3 regions of the Erwinia sp. LJJL01 genome follow, and region 1 is predicted to be linked to each of the others. Evidence: predicted binding sites of a transcription regulator. Region 1 holds the regulator's gene; each other region holds the start of a gene.
The links. The regulator CRP, encoded in region 1, controls carbon source genes, mostly activating them, when cyclic AMP is high. The targets are predictions, from matches to a motif close to ATGTGANNNNNNTCACAT.
Positions count from the first base shown of each region.

Region 1 (5,854 bases):
CAGCGGTACAGGTCAGTCGCGCAAGTATCTGCACACCTACGATGAAGCCGTGCCGTGGAACCAGGTTCCGGGCACCTTCACGCCCTGGCAGCCGCTGCCTGGCCCAACCGACGTGCTGTTCTATGAAGGATTGCACGGCGGCGTCGTCACTCCGCAGCACAACGTGGCGGATAAAGTGGACCTGCTGGTCGGCGTGGTGCCGATCGTCAACCTGGAGTGGATCCAGAAACTGGTGCGCGACACCGGCGAACGCGGCCACTCGCGCGAAGCGGTGATGGACTCGGTGGTACGCTCGATGGAGGACTACATCAACTTCATCACGCCGCAGTTCTCCCGCACCCATATTAACTTCCAGCGCGTGCCGACGGTGGATACCTCAAACCCCTTTGCCGCACGCGGCATCCCCTCGCTTGACGAGAGCTTTGTGGTGATCCACTTTCAGGGGCTGGAAGATATCGACTTCCCCTACCTGCTGAGCATGTTACAGGGGTCGTTTATCTCACACATTAAGACTCTGGTGGTGCCGGGCGGCAAAATGGGGCTGGCGATGGAGCTGATAATGGGGCCGCTGGTTAAACGTTTGATGGAAGGTAAAAAGATCGTTTGAGCGGCCCCGGCAGGCGTTACTGCATTAATATCTGATGGATAAAGCCAACGTGCAGGCGCACGCCTATTGCCAGCACGTCCTCATCGAGGCGGAAGTGCGGGTTGTGCAGATTCCATATCGCCCCTTTTGCCTTATTACCGCTACCGACCCAGACAAAACAGCCCGGCACCACCTTCTGATACGCGGAAAAATCCTCACAGCCGAACATCGGATGCGGCAGGATTTTTAACGCCTCATCGCCCAGCGTGCCGACCACCGTATCGCGGGCAATGCGCGTGGCCTCCGGATGATTGACGCCAATGGCGTAGCCCGGCGTCCATTTCAGCGCAAAGCTTCCTCCGGCTGCGGCGGTGATGCCCTCGATCATTTTCTCCATCATCTGCGGGATTTCACTACGCGCACGGTTGCTTAGCGTGCGCAGCGTGCCGCGCAGGTGGGCGCTGTCGGGAATGACGTTATAGCCACCATCAGCGATAAAGCTCGCCACGCTCAGCACCGCCCGATCGTTGGGATCCAGCCTGCGCGACACGATCTGCTGTAGCGCCTGTACCACGCCGGATGCCAGCACCACCGGGTCGACGCTCTCCTGCGGCAGCGCGGCATGTGAACCTTTCCCCTGAATCATCAGATCGAAATTATCGCTGGCGGCGCTGAAAACGCCTTCGGTCAGTCCGGCCGTCCCGGTGGGGAAATTCGGCATGACGTGCAGCCCGAAGATCTTCTCAACGCCGTTGAGCACGCCGTGTTTGATCAGCTCCTGCGCGCCACCCGGCGGCACTTCTTCCGCGTGTTGGAAGATAAAGCGCACGGTGCCGCTTAGCTGCGCCTGCTGATGGCATAGCACCCAGGCCGCACCGAGCAGCATGGCGGTATGCGCATCGTGCCCGCAGGCGTGCATCACCCCGTTGTTTTGCGAGGTAAAGGGTTCATTGTTGAGTTCGGTGATCGGCAGCGCATCCATATCGGCACGCAGCGCGACGCATGGGCCGCTGCGCGCGCCCGGCAGTTCCGCCACCACGCTGGTTGGCGTTGGCCGTTTAATTTTTAACGGGCCAAACTTCGCCAGTTCAGCAGCGACATAATCTGCGGTGCCATGCTCATGGAATGAGAGTTCGGCATTGGCATGAATATGACGCCGCCACACCAGCACTTTGTCGGTGATTTCCTTGCTTAACGTTTCAGTGTTCATGATAACTCCGGGTTTAAGGAAGAGAGGTAAGCACGCCGGCTGCCCGGCAGAAGAGCCAGTCCCGCCAGCAGTATCGCTATCATCAGAAACAGAAAGGCACCAAGGTAAGTGCCATGGCCAGCGGCCACTAAATAGCCCATCACAATCGGCCCGACGAAGCCGCCCAGTACTCCTCCGGCATTCAGTAAACCGATAATCGAGCCGGTCACCGCGAGCGGAAAACGCTTCATCGGCAGCGTAAAGGTGGTGATAAAGGTGCCGATAAGGGCCGCATTGGTAATACAGAGGCCGATTGTGCTCATCAGCACGCTGGAGGAGAGGTAAATCATCAGCATCCCCGCCGCCGCAATCAGCGACGCCAGGCAGATTACCCAGGGTTCACGCCCGGCCAGATAACGCCCCACCAGCCAGCCGCCAGCCACCGATGTCAGTGCGCTACCAACCCCGGAAATGCTCATCATCTGCCCGACGGCGGAGAGCGGCAGTCCGCGATGAGTGAGAAAGCTGGGCAGCCAGCTCACCAGGCCGTAAACCGGCACATTCAGCAGAAAGTTAGTGCAGAACAGCTGCCATAAAAGCGGCTGGCGTAGCGCACTGTGCAGGCCGACTTCGCCAGCTGGAATGAGGATCACCCGCGGCGAGCGCGGCAACAGCAGCACCATGCTCGCGGCTACCATCAGCACCAGCACGGCCAGGATCATATAGGCGTGATGCCAGTTCATTTTATCCAGCGCCCATACCGCCAGCAGCGGCCCGATGGCCATCGCCAGCCCGGAGGAGGAGAGCAGCAGCGACTGGGCGAAGGTGCGGTGATGCAGCGCAAAATTGGCACTTACGGCTTTCGCGCTGGCGCTTGGATAACCCGAGTGGCCGATCCCCGCCATAAAACGAAAGCTCAGCAGCAGAGCAAAGGTGACACCGAGCCAGCCAAACAGCAGCGCACACAGCCCAAGCAACGACAGCGAGAGCACCAGCATGCGCCGGTAGCCTATGCGATCGTTTAACCAGCCGGCGGGAAACTGAAACAGCGCATAAGCGAGGAAGAAGATGCCACCGATATATCCCACCTGCTGCGGCGCGAGATGGAACTCCTGGCGAAGGGGTAATAGCACAAAGCCCATCACCGTTTTATCCAGATAGACAAGGACATAGCCCATAAACAGCAGGCAGAGCATTAATGCATGCGAAGTCACTTTCATAACGCGATCCTGTAATAAATCTGAAGAATCAATCTGTTAGATTTGAATTCCACAATCGGTTATAAATTGAACCATAGCAATTCATCCATCGTTGCACTTAACATGCTGATAACATTTTTTTTACGCACACACCGGCATAAATTCTGAAAATTAATCTTTTCTTTATGATTAATATCAATAATTTATTGGTATATTGCCGCATGCTGTTGCGCAGCCAGGTCCCCTTTCAGGACTTTTTCCCACTATGCTGAAGCGAGACAACAGAAGACAGTGCGTGCAAGCTGTGCTACAAACAAAGCTGTAATATTTCGTCGGCACTTCGATGCACGAGAAATACGGGACGACAAAACGAGCCAAGCTCTGATCAGAGGCCCGGAAAAATTTTCCTATGGGAACGCTTGAATATTTCTACGCCTGACAGGGAATACCCCCCTGTGCACCCTAAGCATTGCAAAATGACGGGTGACATTAGGCTCGATTACAACAGAGGATAATAGCGAATGGTTCTCGGCAAACCGCAAACAGACCCGACTCTCGAATGGTTCCTGTCACATTGCCATATTCACAAATATCCATCCAAAAGCACGCTGATCCATCAAGGTGAAAAAGCGGAAACCCTCTACTACATCGTCAAAGGCGCGGTAGCGGTGCTGATCAAGGATGAAGAAGGCAAAGAGATGATCCTCTCTTACCTCAATCAGGGTGATTTCATCGGTGAACTGGGCCTCTTTGAAGAGGGTCAGGAGCGTAGCGCGTGGGTACGTGCGAAGAGCGCCTGTGAAGTGGCTGAAATATCTTATAAAAAATTCCGTCAGCTGATTCAGGTGAATCCTGACATCCTGATGCGCCTCTCATCACAGATGGCGCGTCGCCTGCAGGTGACGTCTGAGAAAGTGGGCAACTTAGCTTTCCTCGACGTGACGGGCCGCATTGCGCAGACGCTGCTGAACCTGGCGAAACAGCCGGATGCCATGACCCACCCGGATGGCATGCAGATTAAGATTACCCGCCAGGAGATTGGCCAGATTGTCGGCTGCTCTCGTGAAACCGTCGGCCGTATTCTGAAAATGCTGGAAGATCAAAACCTGATCTCTGCACACGGTAAGACTATCGTCGTTTACGGCACACGCTAACCGGCGCTGAACTCACGGCGCGACATCCCTGTCGCGCCTTTTTTATTTGGTGCAGCGCATGTGGCGGAGAATCATCTATCACCCCGAAGTAAACTATGCCCTGAGACAGACGCTGGTGCTGTGTCTGCCGGTGGCGATTGGCTGGCTGCTGGGCGACCTGCAACGCGGCCTGCTGTTCTCTTTAGTGCCCGCCTGCTGCAACAACGCCGGTCTCGATACCCCCCATAAACGCTTCTTCAAACGCCTGATCGTTGGCGGCAGCCTGTTTGCCTTCAGCAGTTTCCTGATCCAGTTTGCGGGCGCTGAAGGCGTTCCGCTGCCGGCGATCCTGCTGGTGATGGCGCTGCTGCTTGGCGTCACCGGGGAGATCAGTCCGCTGCACGCCCGCCTGCTGCCTGCTTCGCTGATTGCCGCCATCTTCACCCTCAGCCTCGCCGGGCGCATGCCGATGTGGGAACCCCCGCTGCTGTATATCCTCGGCACCGTCTGGTACGGCGCGTTTAACTGGTTCTGGTTCTGGCTGTGGAAAGAGCAGCCGATGCGTGAAACGCTCAGCCTGCTGTATCGCGAGCTGGCTGACTACTGCGAAGCAAAATATACCCTGCTGACCAAACTCACCGATCCACAAACCGCCCTGCCTCCCCTGCTGGCACGTCAGCAAAAAGCGGTCGATCTGATCAACACCTGCTACCAGCAGATGCATATGCTTTCTGCCAACCGCGACAGCCATTATCAGCGCCTGACGCGGGCTTTTCAGGTGGCGCTGGATTTACAGGAGCACATTGCCGTCAGCCTGCATCAGCCGGAAGAGGTGCAGAAACTGGTGGAGAAAAGCCACGCCGAGGCGGTGATCCGCTGGAATGCGCAGACCATTGCTGCGCGGCTGCGGGTACTGGCCGATGATATTCTCTACCATCGCTTCGCCGAGCGTTTCACCATGGATAAACAGCTGCAGGCGCTGGAGAAGATCGCCCGCCAGCACCCGGATAACCCGGTCGGTAACTTCTGCTACTACCACTTCAGCCGCATTGGCCGCGTACTGCGCACTCAGCACCCGCTCTACCGCCGCGACCTGATGGCCGACCGTCAGCGCCGCCTGCCGCTGCTGCGGGCGCTGAAGAGCTATCTGTCGCTGAAATCGGCCGCGCTGCGCACCGCTGCGCGCTTCGCGGTGATGCTGACCTTTGCCAGTTCGCTGGCGCTGTTCTTCAACCTGCCGAAACCGTACTGGATCCTGATGACCGTGATGTTCGTCAGCCTGAACGGCTATAGCGCCACCCGCGTGCGCATCCAGCACCGAGCGCTCGGCACGCTGGCCGGGCTGGCGGTTGCCGCCGGGACGCTGGGCATGCACGTGCCGGAGCCGTGGATACTGAGCATCATGCTGGTGATTACCCTGGTGAGCTATCTGTTTATCCGCAAGTTTTATGGCTGGGCCACGGTAGGCTTTACCGTCACGGCGGTGTACACGCTGCAGCTGCTGTCGCTGAACGGCGCGCAGTTCCTGCTGCCGCGCCTGATGGATACGCTGATGGGCTGCCTGATTGCCTTTGGCGGCATGATCTGGCTGTGGCCGCAGTGGCAGAGCGGGCTGCTGCGCCAGAATGCGCACGATGCGCTGGAGACCTACCAGAGCGCGTTACAGCTACTGCTGGGCAACGAACAGGATGCGGTGAAGCTGGCGTATCAGCGCATGGAGGTAAACCAGGCGCACAATGCGCTGTTT
Region 1 covers NZ_CP178576.1:1,516,334-1,522,187, forward strand. Annotated here, with positions in the region: gene ACLI4M_RS07985 (phosphoribulokinase) at 1-607, shown strand, start outside; gene ACLI4M_RS07990 (amidohydrolase) at 624-1,796, opposite strand; gene ACLI4M_RS07995 (MFS transporter) at 1,793-2,995, opposite strand; gene crp (cAMP-activated global transcriptional regulator CRP) at 3,496-4,128, shown strand; gene ACLI4M_RS08005 (YccS/YhfK family putative transporter) at 4,187-5,854, shown strand, end outside.

Region 2 (5,854 bases), 2.1 Mb from region 1:
GGGTAAAGCTGGCGGAGTCGAGATCGACGACGTAGCTCAGCGCCATAAAGTGAGTCGCGTGACAGTGCATTATCACGCGGTCGGCGCCGTGAGTGACGGTTTTGCGCACGCTGTGCGACTGGAAGTGGGAAGCCAGCTCAGAGGTCGGCACGCCACCGTTGCTCAGGCCCCAGTGAATGGTAAAGGCCCGACCGTCGGCGCTGACGCGCAGCAGCACCAGGCAGTCGGCCGGGTCAAGCTGCACATTGCGGAAAAACTTGCCGGAGCCGGTGACGAGGAACCAGTCATTCGCCAGCTGAGGCGCGGGCTGGCTCAGTTCCAGGGTGCGTGGCTCGCGGTAGAAATCAGCGGCAAAGGGCTGCACTTCTTCATCCAGCAGGCGCAGCGACACGTTGCCGCCGTTGCGTTCATCCCAGCCCTTCAGCCACATATCGGTGGTGGCTTTCACCATGCCCTGGACAAACCAGGAGTTGAGAATCTGTTGCATCTGATTACCCTTAACGTTGGCTGAGAATCTGTTGTTCGTAATGGCGCACATCGCCTAACCAGCTGGCCCCGGCGGGCACATCGTGACGCAGGCACCACGCTTCCCATACCGCCTGCCACGGCAGGGATTTCTGCTCCTCCAGCAGCGCCAGGCGTGCCGTGTAGTCCCCGCTGTTTTCCAGCTTTTTCAGCGTTTCTACCGGCTCCAGCAGCGCGCGCAGCAGCGCTTTTTTCGCATTACGCGTGCCGATGACCCAGGCGGCAATACGGTTGATGGAAGCATCAAAGAAGTCGAGACCGATATGCACCTTATCGAACAGCTGCTGACGCACGATTTCGCTGGCGATTGCCTGAGTTTCATCATCCAGCAGTACCACATGGTCGCTGTCCCAGCGCACCGGGCGGCTGACGTGCAGCAGCAGGCGCGGCACGTACAGCATGGCGGTAGAAATTTTGTCAGAGATCACTTCGGTCGGATGGAAGTGCCCGGCGTCGAGCGTCAGCGCGGTCTGACGGCTGGCGGCATAGCCGAGGCAGAATTCGTTGGAACCGACGGTGTAGCTCTCCGCCCCGATGCCGAACAGCTTGCTTTCCACGGCGTCAATATGGTGCGCCGGGTCGAGCTTCTCGCTGATGATGGCATCCAGCGAATTCATCAGGCGCTGGCGCGGTGCCAGGCGGTCCACGGTGAGATCTTTCATGCCGTCCGGCACCCAGATGTTCATCACCGACGGCGTGCCCAGCTGCGCACCGAAATAGGCCGAGACTTTGCGGCTGGCCTGGCAGTGTTCGATCCAGAACTGGCGGATCTCTGCGTTACCGTGTGCCAGGGTAAACCCCTCGGCGCTCAGCTCGTGCGAGAAGCAGCTCGGGTTAAAATCCAGCCCTAAACCGCGCTGCTTCGCCCAGTCGACCCAGCCGGCAAAGTGCTGCGGCTTAATTTCATTGCGTGCCACCGGCTGCTCGCTTTCCAGATAAATAGCATGCAGGTTGAGGCGTTTCGGGCCAGGGATCAGCGCCATCGCCCGGTCGAGGTCCGAACGCAGCTCTTCGACATTGCGCGCCCGCCCCGGATAGTTACCGGTTGCCTGGATACCGCCGGTCAACGCGCCCTGCGGGTTTTCGAAGCCGCGCACGTCATCCCCCTGCCAGCAGTGCATGGAAACCGGCAGCCGATCAAGCTGCTTCAGTGCGGCTTCCACATCGACGCCGATATCGGCAAAACGCTGTTTTGCCAGGGCATAGGCCTGTTCGATAGCCTGAGTCATATACAAAGCTCCTTCGCTGTTTGGGTCAGTAACTGAAAGCGCGCCAGACTGCGGCGAAACGCGTCACTGCCGTGAGAGTCAAAACGGATAAGTGGGAAGTGCTGGGCGATCTGCTGGCGGAAGTGGGTCACATCTTTTACCGCGCCAGCGGCGATCAGCTGGCAGCCGATATTGCCGAGCGTGGAGGCTTCCACCGGTCCGGCATACACCGGAATACCGCAGGCATCGGCGCACAGCTGGTTTAAAAACTGGTTCTGGCAGCCGCCGCCCACAATATGCAGCTGGCTGAAGGGCTTACCGCGCAGCTGCTCCAGCTCCTGCAGCACCTGGCGGTAGTAGAGCGCCAGGCTGTCAAAGATGCAGCGCGCCAGCTCGGCCGGGCTGCCGGGCACCGGGGCATTCTGTTCAGCGCAGGCGTCCTGAATTTCGCGCACCATGCTGGCGGGATTAATAAAGCGCTCATCGTTGGGATTGATCAGCCACGCCGCCGCCTTCTGCTGCTGTGCGTCGGCAATCAGCTGACAGAGATCCTGAATCGCCAGCTCATCGCACACGCGCTGCAGCAGCCATAAGCCCATGATGTTTTTCAGCACGCGAAAACGCCCTTCGGCCCCACCTTCATTGGTGATGTTGGCCTGCTGCGCCGCACTGCTGGTAAACGGCTGGCGGCTCTCAAAGCCCATCAGCGACCAGGTGCCGGAACTGAGGTAGGCGGCGTTATCGCCGTGAAGTGGCGTGGCCAGCACCGCGCTGGCGGTATCGTGGGTGGCGACGGCCACCACCGCAATCGACTGACCCGATGGCGCCGTCCAACTCCCTACGCGCTTACCCGGCTGCGACGGTGCGCCAAACCAGGCGGGATCGGCACCGCTCCAGCGCAGCAGTTCGCTATCCCACTCACCGCTGGCAATATTGAGCAGCTGGGTGGTGGTGGCGTTGGTGTACTCCCAGTTCAGCCCCCCGGTCAGCCGATAGTGCAGATAGTCCGGGATCAGCAGCGCATGGGCCACCTGGTCCAGTTCGGGCTGATTGTCGCGGCACAGAGCGCGCAGCTGGTAGAGGGTGTTAAAGGGTAAAAACTGGATGCCGGTACGCTGATAAATCCCCTCGCGCCCCAGCTCACGGCAGGCGGCAGCCATCACGCCGTCGGTGCGATGGTCACGATAGGCCACCGGCAACCCGACGCGCTCGCCCTGCGCATTCAGCAGCACGTAGTCCACGCCCCAGGTGTCGATACCGATGCTCTGCGGCACGATGCCGCGCCGATCGATCTTCTCTAAGGCGGCAATAATAAAGGCTTCCAGCGCGTCGAGATCCCAGCACTGACGATGGTTAATCGTCACCAGTTGATTCACGCAGCGGCTGACTTCTTCCAGCGTTATCGCCCCGGTGTGCGGATGATGGCTGGCCAGCATCACGCGGCCGCTGGAGGCACCGAGATCGACGGCGACATAATGACGTTGGCTCATGAAATAGCTTCCTGATGATTCAATGTCACCAGTGTAAAAGAGCCTGATTCCGCTACCTTCTCGCCACTGCCAGCGAAATTAGCGCGCTGGCAGCAAGGCAAAGATGAACGTGAAGCAGCTCACAGTTCGGCAGCTTGCGGGTTTATTCACGCGATGTGACCCTGCCCGCAAATCTCACCGTTAGTCGCACATTTCTTAAAAAAATCACCGGGGTAGTGATATTCCGCTGTCGAAAATTCAAGGTGGCACAGCGCGGCGCTGGGTAGACTCTGTTACCAATATGTAAATGAAGAGTGGGGTTATCATGACCGTGTTACACAGCGTTGATTTCTTCTCGAGCGGGCATTTCCCGGTAGCAATCGAACCGCGTGCGCCGCAGGGCGCCTTCCCCGAGCATTATCATGACGATTTTCATGAGATCGTGATTGTTGAACAGGGTTCCGGTATCCACGTATTTAACGGCCAGTCGCAGCCGCTGTGCAGTGGCTGTGTCTGCTTCGTACGCGATCACGACCGCCATATGTATGAGCAGACCGATAATCTCTGCCTGACCAACGTGCTGTACCGCGGGCCGGAGTCATTCCGTTTTCTCTCCGGCTTACAGCATCTGCTGCCGCAGGAGCAGGATGGCCACTATCCGTCGCACTGGCGCATCGGTAATAAAGTGCTGGCGCAGGCGCGGCAGCTTATCGGCCAGCTGGAGCAGCGCCCCGCCAACGATTCTCTGGCAAGCCAGGCGGAGCAGGAGATGCACTTTATGCAGCTGCTGGTGCTGCTGCGCCAGGGGTGCAGCGCGGCGCAGAGTGACGATCAGGACAGCCGTCTGCGCGCCCTGCTCGACTGGCTGGCCGACCACTATAGTGAAGATGTTGACTGGGAAGGTTTAGCCGACCGCTTCTCCTTATCGCTGCGCACTCTGCACCGCCAGCTGAAACAGCAAACCGGCAGCACGCCGCAGCGCTATCTCAACCGCCTGCGCCTGCTGGAGGCGCGTCATCTGCTGCGCCACAGCGAAATGCGCGTGACGGATATCGCTTTTCAGTGCGGATTTGGTGACAGCAATCACTTTTCTACCCTGTTCAAGCGGGAATTTGGCTGCTCGCCGCGTACACTGCGACAAAATAACTGATGAGGTGAACCATGACCGCTCCCCTGCGCCTGGCAAAAGCTGACTATTTCCCGTCTGAACAGATGCCCGTGGCGGTGGCCGAGCGCAGCTCGCAACCCTCCTTCCCGCCGCACGTGCACGAGTTCAATGAGATCGTGCTGGTGTGGCGCGGCAACGGCCTGCACGTGATGAATGACCGGCCGTGGCTGGTGACCTGCGGTGACCTCTTTTACGTCAGCGCCGACGACTGTCACAGCTATGAGTCGGTACACGATCTGGCGCTCGACAACATTATCTACTGCCCGGAACGTTTTCAGCTGGCGCTGGACTGGCAACAGCTGCTGCCCTCGCAGGATGCGGGATCGTGGCGCTTAACCACGCGCGGCATGGCGCTGGCGCGCGGGGTGATCCAGCAGCTGGAGCAGGAGAGCCGCAAAAGCGACCTGCTGTCACGCCAGCTAACCGAAGCGCTGTTCCTGCAGCTGGCGCTGATCCTGCAACGCCACCGCTACGCCTCGGATCGCGCTTATCAGCAGCCTGAAGGGGAGCAGCTCGACCTGCTGATGGCCGCTATTCAGGGGCAGATTGCCACCTCCTTCGATCTGGCGCTGTTCTGCCATCAACACCAGCTGTCTGAACGGGCGCTGAAGCAGCTGTTTCGCCAGCAGACCGGCATGACCATTAGCCACTACGTGCGCCAGCTCCAGCTGTGCCGTGCCAAGTATCTGCTGCGTACCAGCGAGTGCCTGATTAGTGAAGTGGCCGCCCGCTGCGGTTTTGATGACAGCAACTATTTTTCCGTGGTGTTTACCCGCGATACCGGCCTGACGCCCAGCGCGTGGCGCCAGCGCTTTATTCCCCGCGGCCCGATTGCTGCCCCGACGGTAAAAGTATAAAGGGCTGACCACGGGTCAGCCCTTTTACCCTGCGCAGAAGTGCTAGGACACCATCCCCATCCCCACGATATTTGCCGCGAGGATAATCACAAAGCAACCGACGCTGAGTACGCGCACCGGCGTGCGCCCTACGTTATTCCACTCTTTCAATATCAGACCGACCAGGCCGCCGCACAGCACGTAGAAGCTCATGTGCAGCATCCAGCTGATAAAGTCGTACTGTGCCGGAATGCGCGCGTGGCCCCAGGCGTAGAAGAAGAACTGCAGATACCACATGGTGCCGCCCAGCAGCGAGAGGCCAATATTGGCAATCAGCATCGGCTTGACCACCGAGAAGTCCGCTTTCACCGACAGGTTCGACTTTGTCGCCAGGCGGAAGAAGCAGAAGCCAAGGTTAACCAGCGCCCCGCCCCCCATGATCACCACATAGCTGGGCAGCGCCACGTACAGCGGGTCGATGCCCAGCGCGGCGGCGGCTTCATGCATCGGTTTGGCGGCGTCCATCGCAAACGACATGCCGGCGGAGAAGATGCCGCACATCACCGCCAGCACCAGCCCTTTCTTCAGGTTGAACTCTTCGGCGGTAATGCCCATGGCGCGCTCTTTTAACAGACCCGCACGTGAAAC
Region 2 covers NZ_CP178576.1:4,189,909-4,195,762, reverse strand. Annotated here, with positions in the region: gene rhaD (rhamnulose-1-phosphate aldolase) at 1-487, opposite strand, end outside; gene ACLI4M_RS20625 (L-rhamnose isomerase) at 498-1,754, opposite strand; gene rhaB (rhamnulokinase) at 1,751-3,223, opposite strand; gene rhaS (HTH-type transcriptional activator RhaS) at 3,528-4,352, shown strand; gene rhaR (HTH-type transcriptional activator RhaR) at 4,364-5,227, shown strand; gene rhaT (L-rhamnose/proton symporter RhaT) at 5,270-5,854, opposite strand, start outside.
Region 2: a site for CRP is predicted at 3,377-3,394, ahead of rhaS (HTH-type transcriptional activator RhaS). Genes of this name have one in related genera too.

Region 3 (5,854 bases), 1.7 Mb from region 1:
CTTCGATGCCCGCTTTGGTTAACGCATTGAACAGGGTGGATTTCCCGACGTTTGGCAGGCCCACAATACCGCATTTGAATCCCATGTTTGAATCACCTTAATTTCTTGATAATCAACGCACTTTTACATGCCCTGATAGTGTCACAAACGGTTGTCTTAAAAGTTTCCGCGCATTATACACGTAATTTTAGCCTGGAGGCGGTTGATTTCTGAGGCGGAGGTTAAGTTATCTCTTGAGATCGTGCTCACATTTTCCCATACTGACGTGTCTTTACAGAACCTGGAGAACTCCGCAGATGCATCGCTTGCTGCTTACGCCACCTTAAGACCCTCCCGCCTGCGCAACGCCCGTTGCCGCCACTCGTCACTCTGACGAGCCAGCTGTGCCCGATTAATGCGGCACGGAAGAACCAACACGTTTAAATTAACTGGAAATTTTATGTTTAACCTGAGCAATTTCAGGGCGAGTGACGTCAAAAATGACGTGCTGGCCGGTGCCGTGGTGTCCGTTGCGCTGATCCCGGAAGCGACGGCTTTTTCTCTGCTGGCCGGGCTGTCGCCGACCATTGGTCTGCACACCGCCTTTATTCTCGGGCTGGTCACCGCCTTCTTCGGCGGCAAGCCGGGGATGATCTCCGGCGCGGCCGGGTCGATTATTGTGGTGCTGATTAGCCTGATTACCCAGCACGGCTACGAGTACGTGCTGCTGGCGACCATCCTCGCGGGGCTGATTCAGCTGGCGATTGGCGTGCTGCGGCTCGGTAAGTTTATCCGCCTGGTGCCGCAACCGGCGATTTACGGCTTCGTTAACGGGCTGGCGATTGTGATTATGCTGGCGCAGTTCCCGATGATTAAAGGGCAGGGGCCGGTGATGTATGCGCTGGTGGCGCTGGCGATGCTGATCGTCTGGCTGTTCCCGAAGCTGACCAAAGCGATCCCCGGTTCGCTGGCGGCGCTGCTCGCCATCAGTGCGATTGCCATTGGTTTTGGCCTGGATACCAAACGCGTTGGCGACCTGGCGGATATCTCCGGCACGCTGCCGTCGTTCCATCTGCCGACCGCGCCGTTAAGCTGGGAAACACTGAAGATCGTGCTGCCGTATGCGGTGGTGATTGCGCTGGTCGGGCTGATTGAGTCGCTGCTGACGCTGGCGGTACTGGATGAGATGGGCAGTAAAAAAGGGGCGGGCAATCAGGAGTGCGTGGCGCAGGGTATCGGTAACACGATTTGCGGCTTCTTCGGCAGCTTTGCCGGTTGTGCGATGATCGGCCAGTCAATTATCAACTTCACCTCCGGCGGTCGCGGTCGCATCTCCAACCTGGTCGGGGCGCTACTGCTGATCCTGTTCGTGATTAGCCTGTCGGATTACATCGCGCTGCTGCCGGTGGCGGCGCTGGCGGGCATTATGTTTGTGGTGTGCATCAACACCTTTGAGTGGAGTTCCATCAGGCGCCTGAAGCGCATGCCGAAAGCCGATGCGGTGATTATGATTGCGGTGACGCTGGTCACGATTTTCACCGACCTGGCGATGGCGGTGATCTGCGGCGTGATTATCTCGGCGCTGGTCTTCGCCTGGCAGCATGCCCGCATCACCATTATTGAGCAGAGCGAGAAAGAGGGGGAGAAAACATACCGTCTGGAAGGGCCGCTGTTCTTTGGCTCCACCGCGAGTTTTCAGGAGCTGTTTAATCCGCAGCAGGATGCCGAGAGTGTGGTGATCGACTTCGCCCGCACCCGGGTGATGGACTCCAGCGGCGTGGAGGCGATCGATAAGCTGACGGCGCGCTATCTGGAAGCCGGTAAAAGTCTGCGCCTGCGCCATCTGAGCGAGGATTGCATCAGCCTGTTGCGTCAGGCAGGGCCATTCTGCAGCCATGAACTGGATGATCCGGATTATAAAGTTGCTAGCAATGACGCATAAACCATAAAGCTACTGCTGGACCTGCCGATAATCTAAAAATCGCCGTTTCACCCCGGCGATTACAGTATTTACTTCTATAGTTTAACTGTACGACGATTTATTTCACTGGCAGGATGCCCGTTAACTGGCCCGGCGGCATGAAAAACGATTTTTTTTGTACTCCTGTACATACCCTGAGCGGTGAGATGATCGCCATCGACCTGAGCTACCTTCCGCATGCTGCTGCGGTCGGTGGCCCGGTGGATGCTGTGCGGCAGCTGGCATCGCCTGAGGATCGGCTACTGCATCAGCTGCTGATCGTCGAAGAGTACGCCGATTACTTTCGCCAGCACGGCCTGCTGTGCAGCGTGGCCATCGACTTTCAGCTGGCGCGTGCCGTGACCGAGTCGTCTTTTATCCAGCAAATCCTCAGCCATCTGCCCTTTGTGCGCCTGAAGCTGTCGGAAGATTTTCCCAATCTGCACGACGGTATGGACAACCCGCTGCTGCGTAGCCTGATAGAACAGCTGAATATCTTATGGCTCGACGATCTGGGCGCCGGCGATGCCAATCTGCATGCGCTGCAGTCAAATATGTTTGAAGCGGTGAAGCTTGACCGCCAGTTCTATCTGGAAAACGTCAATAAGCCGTTCTTTTCGGTGCTGATCAACCATATCCGCCAGTATACCAACCGGGTGATCGTGGAAGGGGTGGCCGGAGACGGCCAGCTGGAGACGCTGCGCAACAGTAAAATCTGGGGCGTGCAGGGCTATTTTGCACAGCAGCTGACGCTGGATAGCCTGGAGTGTAGCGACGACGGGAAGCGGTGCGAGAAGGGGTAATCCCCTGAGGTATCCCCACAAAAATTGATTTGAATATTGTGGCGGGAAGACAGGTGCCCGGTTTCAGGAGGGAGGGCTGAGCTCAGACCGGTTTGCGGACGTTTAGCGATGGAAGTGATTTCTGGGGATACCTCAGGGGTAATCCCCGCTGCGGCTGCGGCCACAGCGGATGCGCAGGCCTAGCCCGCCTTAAAGCTGTGCAGGCGATTCATCGCTTTTAGGCGGTCTTCCTTCAGCCACACTTCCGTGCAGCGCGCCGCTTCATCGACCGCATCATCAATCAACTTCTGCTCTGCCGACTGCGGCTTGCCCAGTACAAAACCGACCACCTTGTTGCGATCGCCCGGGTGACCAATGCCGATGCGCAGGCGGTGGAAGTTCAGGTTGTTACCCAGCTTGCTGATAATATCTTTCAGGCCGTTATGTCCGCCGTGGCCGCCGCCCTGCTTAAACTTTGCCACGCCGGGCGGCAGGTCCAGCTCGTCATGGGCAACCAGGATCTCTTCCGGGGCAATGCGGTAGAACGTCGCCATCGCCGCCACGGCTTTGCCGCTGAGATTCATAAAGGTGGTCGGCACCAGCAAGCGTACATCCTCACCCCCGATGTTTAACCGGGCAGTGTAGCCGTAGAACTTGCTCTCTTCCTTTAATGACTGATTGTGGCGTTCAGCCAGCAAATCAACGTACCAGGCTCCGGCATTATGGCGCGTGGCGGCGTATTCAGCGCCGGGATTGGCCAGGCCAACAATCAGTTTGATGCTACTCACGTGTGGTGTTTCCTGAAGCGTACGGGGGAAAGCGGCTAGTTTACGCAAGCCGTTGCGAGAACACAAAGATCTGCGCAAAAAGGTGAGCCATGTCACGATAGTTGAGAGGCGTGATAATACATTTTCTATATAAAAACAGCTTGTTAGACGTAAAGTTTTGTCAAAGCACAAGCAATAAATGTGATCGCCAACTCATCAGAGCAGCTGTTGATTGCCTACACTAAGCGCATCTGGCAATGGAATTTGCCTTTTCAATACTGTCCGGAGGTGCGCAATGAAACGTAAACATTCACATGTGATGGGTAATGCCCTGATGGTACTCGGTTTAGTGGTGATGGTCGGCGGCGTGGGTTACTCAGTCCTTAACCAGCTGCCTCAGCTTAATCTGCCTGAGTATATGGTGCATGGGGCGATTTTCAGCATCTTTATCGGTGCGTTGCTGTGGCTGGTGGGGGCCAGAGTGAGCGGGCGGGAAAAAATCGCCGACCGCTATTACTGGGTGCGCCACTGCGGCGACAAGCGCTGCCGCCACGGCAGCAGCCAGCACAATAGCCAGTCTTAAATTTCCGCGCTGCTGTTACCCTCTTAGCGCAATCAACGCCCGCCAGTCGGGCGTTACCTTTTGCCCGCTCCCTCACTTCCTGTCCGGCGTCACCAGGCAGCGCCAGATGGCTGCCGCGCACAGCAGCGTGATCGCCATCAGGACCAGCAATAACTGCTGAAAAGCCCGCTCCGCCAGCCCCAACAGTCGTGGATCTGCCAGATGATAACTCGCCAGCTGCCCGGCGAGCGCTGCCGGCTGGTTATGCGCCGTGAGCTGCCAGCCGAGCAGCTGGCTGAACAGGCTGGCAACGCTTGCCAGCGCGACACTTTCTCCCGCCACGCGCACGGTGCTGAAGATGCCGGTCGCCATTCCGGCACGCTGCGGCGGTACCACGCTGACCGACAGATTATCCATCAGCCCCCAGGGCAGCCCGGTGCCGCAGCCAATCATCGCCATCGCCAGCAGCGTGACGGGCAGGGAAGCGGTGGGAGAAACCTGGCTCAGCAGGCCGATACCTGCGGCGGCCAGCAGCAGGCCCGCCGCGCTGACGGCGCCGGGATGGAAACGGCGCGTCAGCGCCACCGCCAGAGAAGGCACAATCAGCATCGGCAGCGACAGCGCCAGCATCAGCAGCCCGGTGGTCAGCGCGCTGTAGCCGTAGAATCCCATAAAACGCAGCGGCAGCAGCACCAGCAGCACTACAAAGCAGTAGCAGGTGGCCACCGGCAGCAGCTGCACCCCGACAAAACGGCCGTAGCGAAACAGGCTCAGATCGAGCATCGGCCGCGCGCTGCGCCGTTCAATCCCGACAAACAGCGCGCCCGCCAGCACGGAGGCCAGCAGCAGCCCGGCCGACAGGCGGTCGCCGCCGCTGTCGGCCAGCTGCAGCATGCCCCAGGTAAACAGCGTCAGGGTGGTGCTGAAGCTGATAATCCCCGGCCAGTCGAGCGTGCCGACATCCGGGTTGCGCGACTCCGGCAGCGTCAGCCCGCCGGTCACCAGCGCCACGACGCCAAACAGGGCGCAGCAGAGAAAAACGCTGTGCCAGCCGGCAATCTGCATCAGCATCCCGGCGATCACCGGTCCGGCGGCAAGGCCAACGCCAAAGCTGGTGCCGAGCAGGCTGAAGGCGCGGGCGCGCCGTTGTCCCTCAAAGGCATTGGCCAGCGCGGCGGCGCCCCCGGCCAGTGCCGCGGCGGCGGCGGCACCCTGAAGGGCGCGCACCACGTCCAGCCACACCACCGAAGGCACCCAGGCGGTGAGCAATGACAGCAGGGTAAAGGCGCTGACGCCGCTGATAAACAGCCGCTTGCGGCCAAAACGGTCCGCCAGCGTGCCTGCGGCCATCAGCAGGCTGCCGAAACTGAGCAGGAAGGCATTGGTAATCCAGCTCAGGGCCAGGGCAGACCCTCCGGGATGCTGGGCAATCGCCGGGGTGGCAATCACCCCGGCGGAGAAGCTGAGCGGTAACATCAGGGCGGCGCTGCAGACGGCAAAAACACTCCAGCGGCTGCCTGGTGCCGTGAGGATCAGGGAACTCATTGTGGACTCTCCGCTTTCAACAGGAAAGAAAGCAGGATAAATTGGCGTCATGCCACGATAAACAGGCCATAAGGCCGCAGATAAAGGACAAAAAGTCGCGAATGAGCAGCGTGGAGAGTTTAAGCGGGCTGAGCGCGTTTGTGAAAGCCGCGCAGCTGGGAAGCTTTGTCGCCGCCGCCGAAAGGCTGGGGGTTTCGGCCTCTGCTATCGGCAAAAGCGTGGCGCGGCTGGAAGCCAGCCTCGGCGTCAGCCTGTTTAA
Region 3 covers NZ_CP178576.1:4,558,546-4,564,399, reverse strand. Annotated here, with positions in the region: gene ychF (redox-regulated ATPase YchF) at 1-85, opposite strand, end outside; gene ACLI4M_RS22320 (SulP family inorganic anion transporter) at 440-1,921, shown strand; gene ACLI4M_RS22315 (EAL domain-containing protein) at 2,059-2,742, shown strand; gene pth (aminoacyl-tRNA hydrolase) at 2,922-3,509, opposite strand; gene ychH (stress-induced protein YchH) at 3,784-4,071, shown strand; gene ACLI4M_RS22300 (MFS transporter) at 4,144-5,595, opposite strand; gene ACLI4M_RS22295 (LysR family transcriptional regulator) at 5,706-5,854, shown strand, end outside.
Region 3: a site for CRP is predicted at 3,688-3,705, ahead of pth (aminoacyl-tRNA hydrolase). Genes of this name have one in related genera too.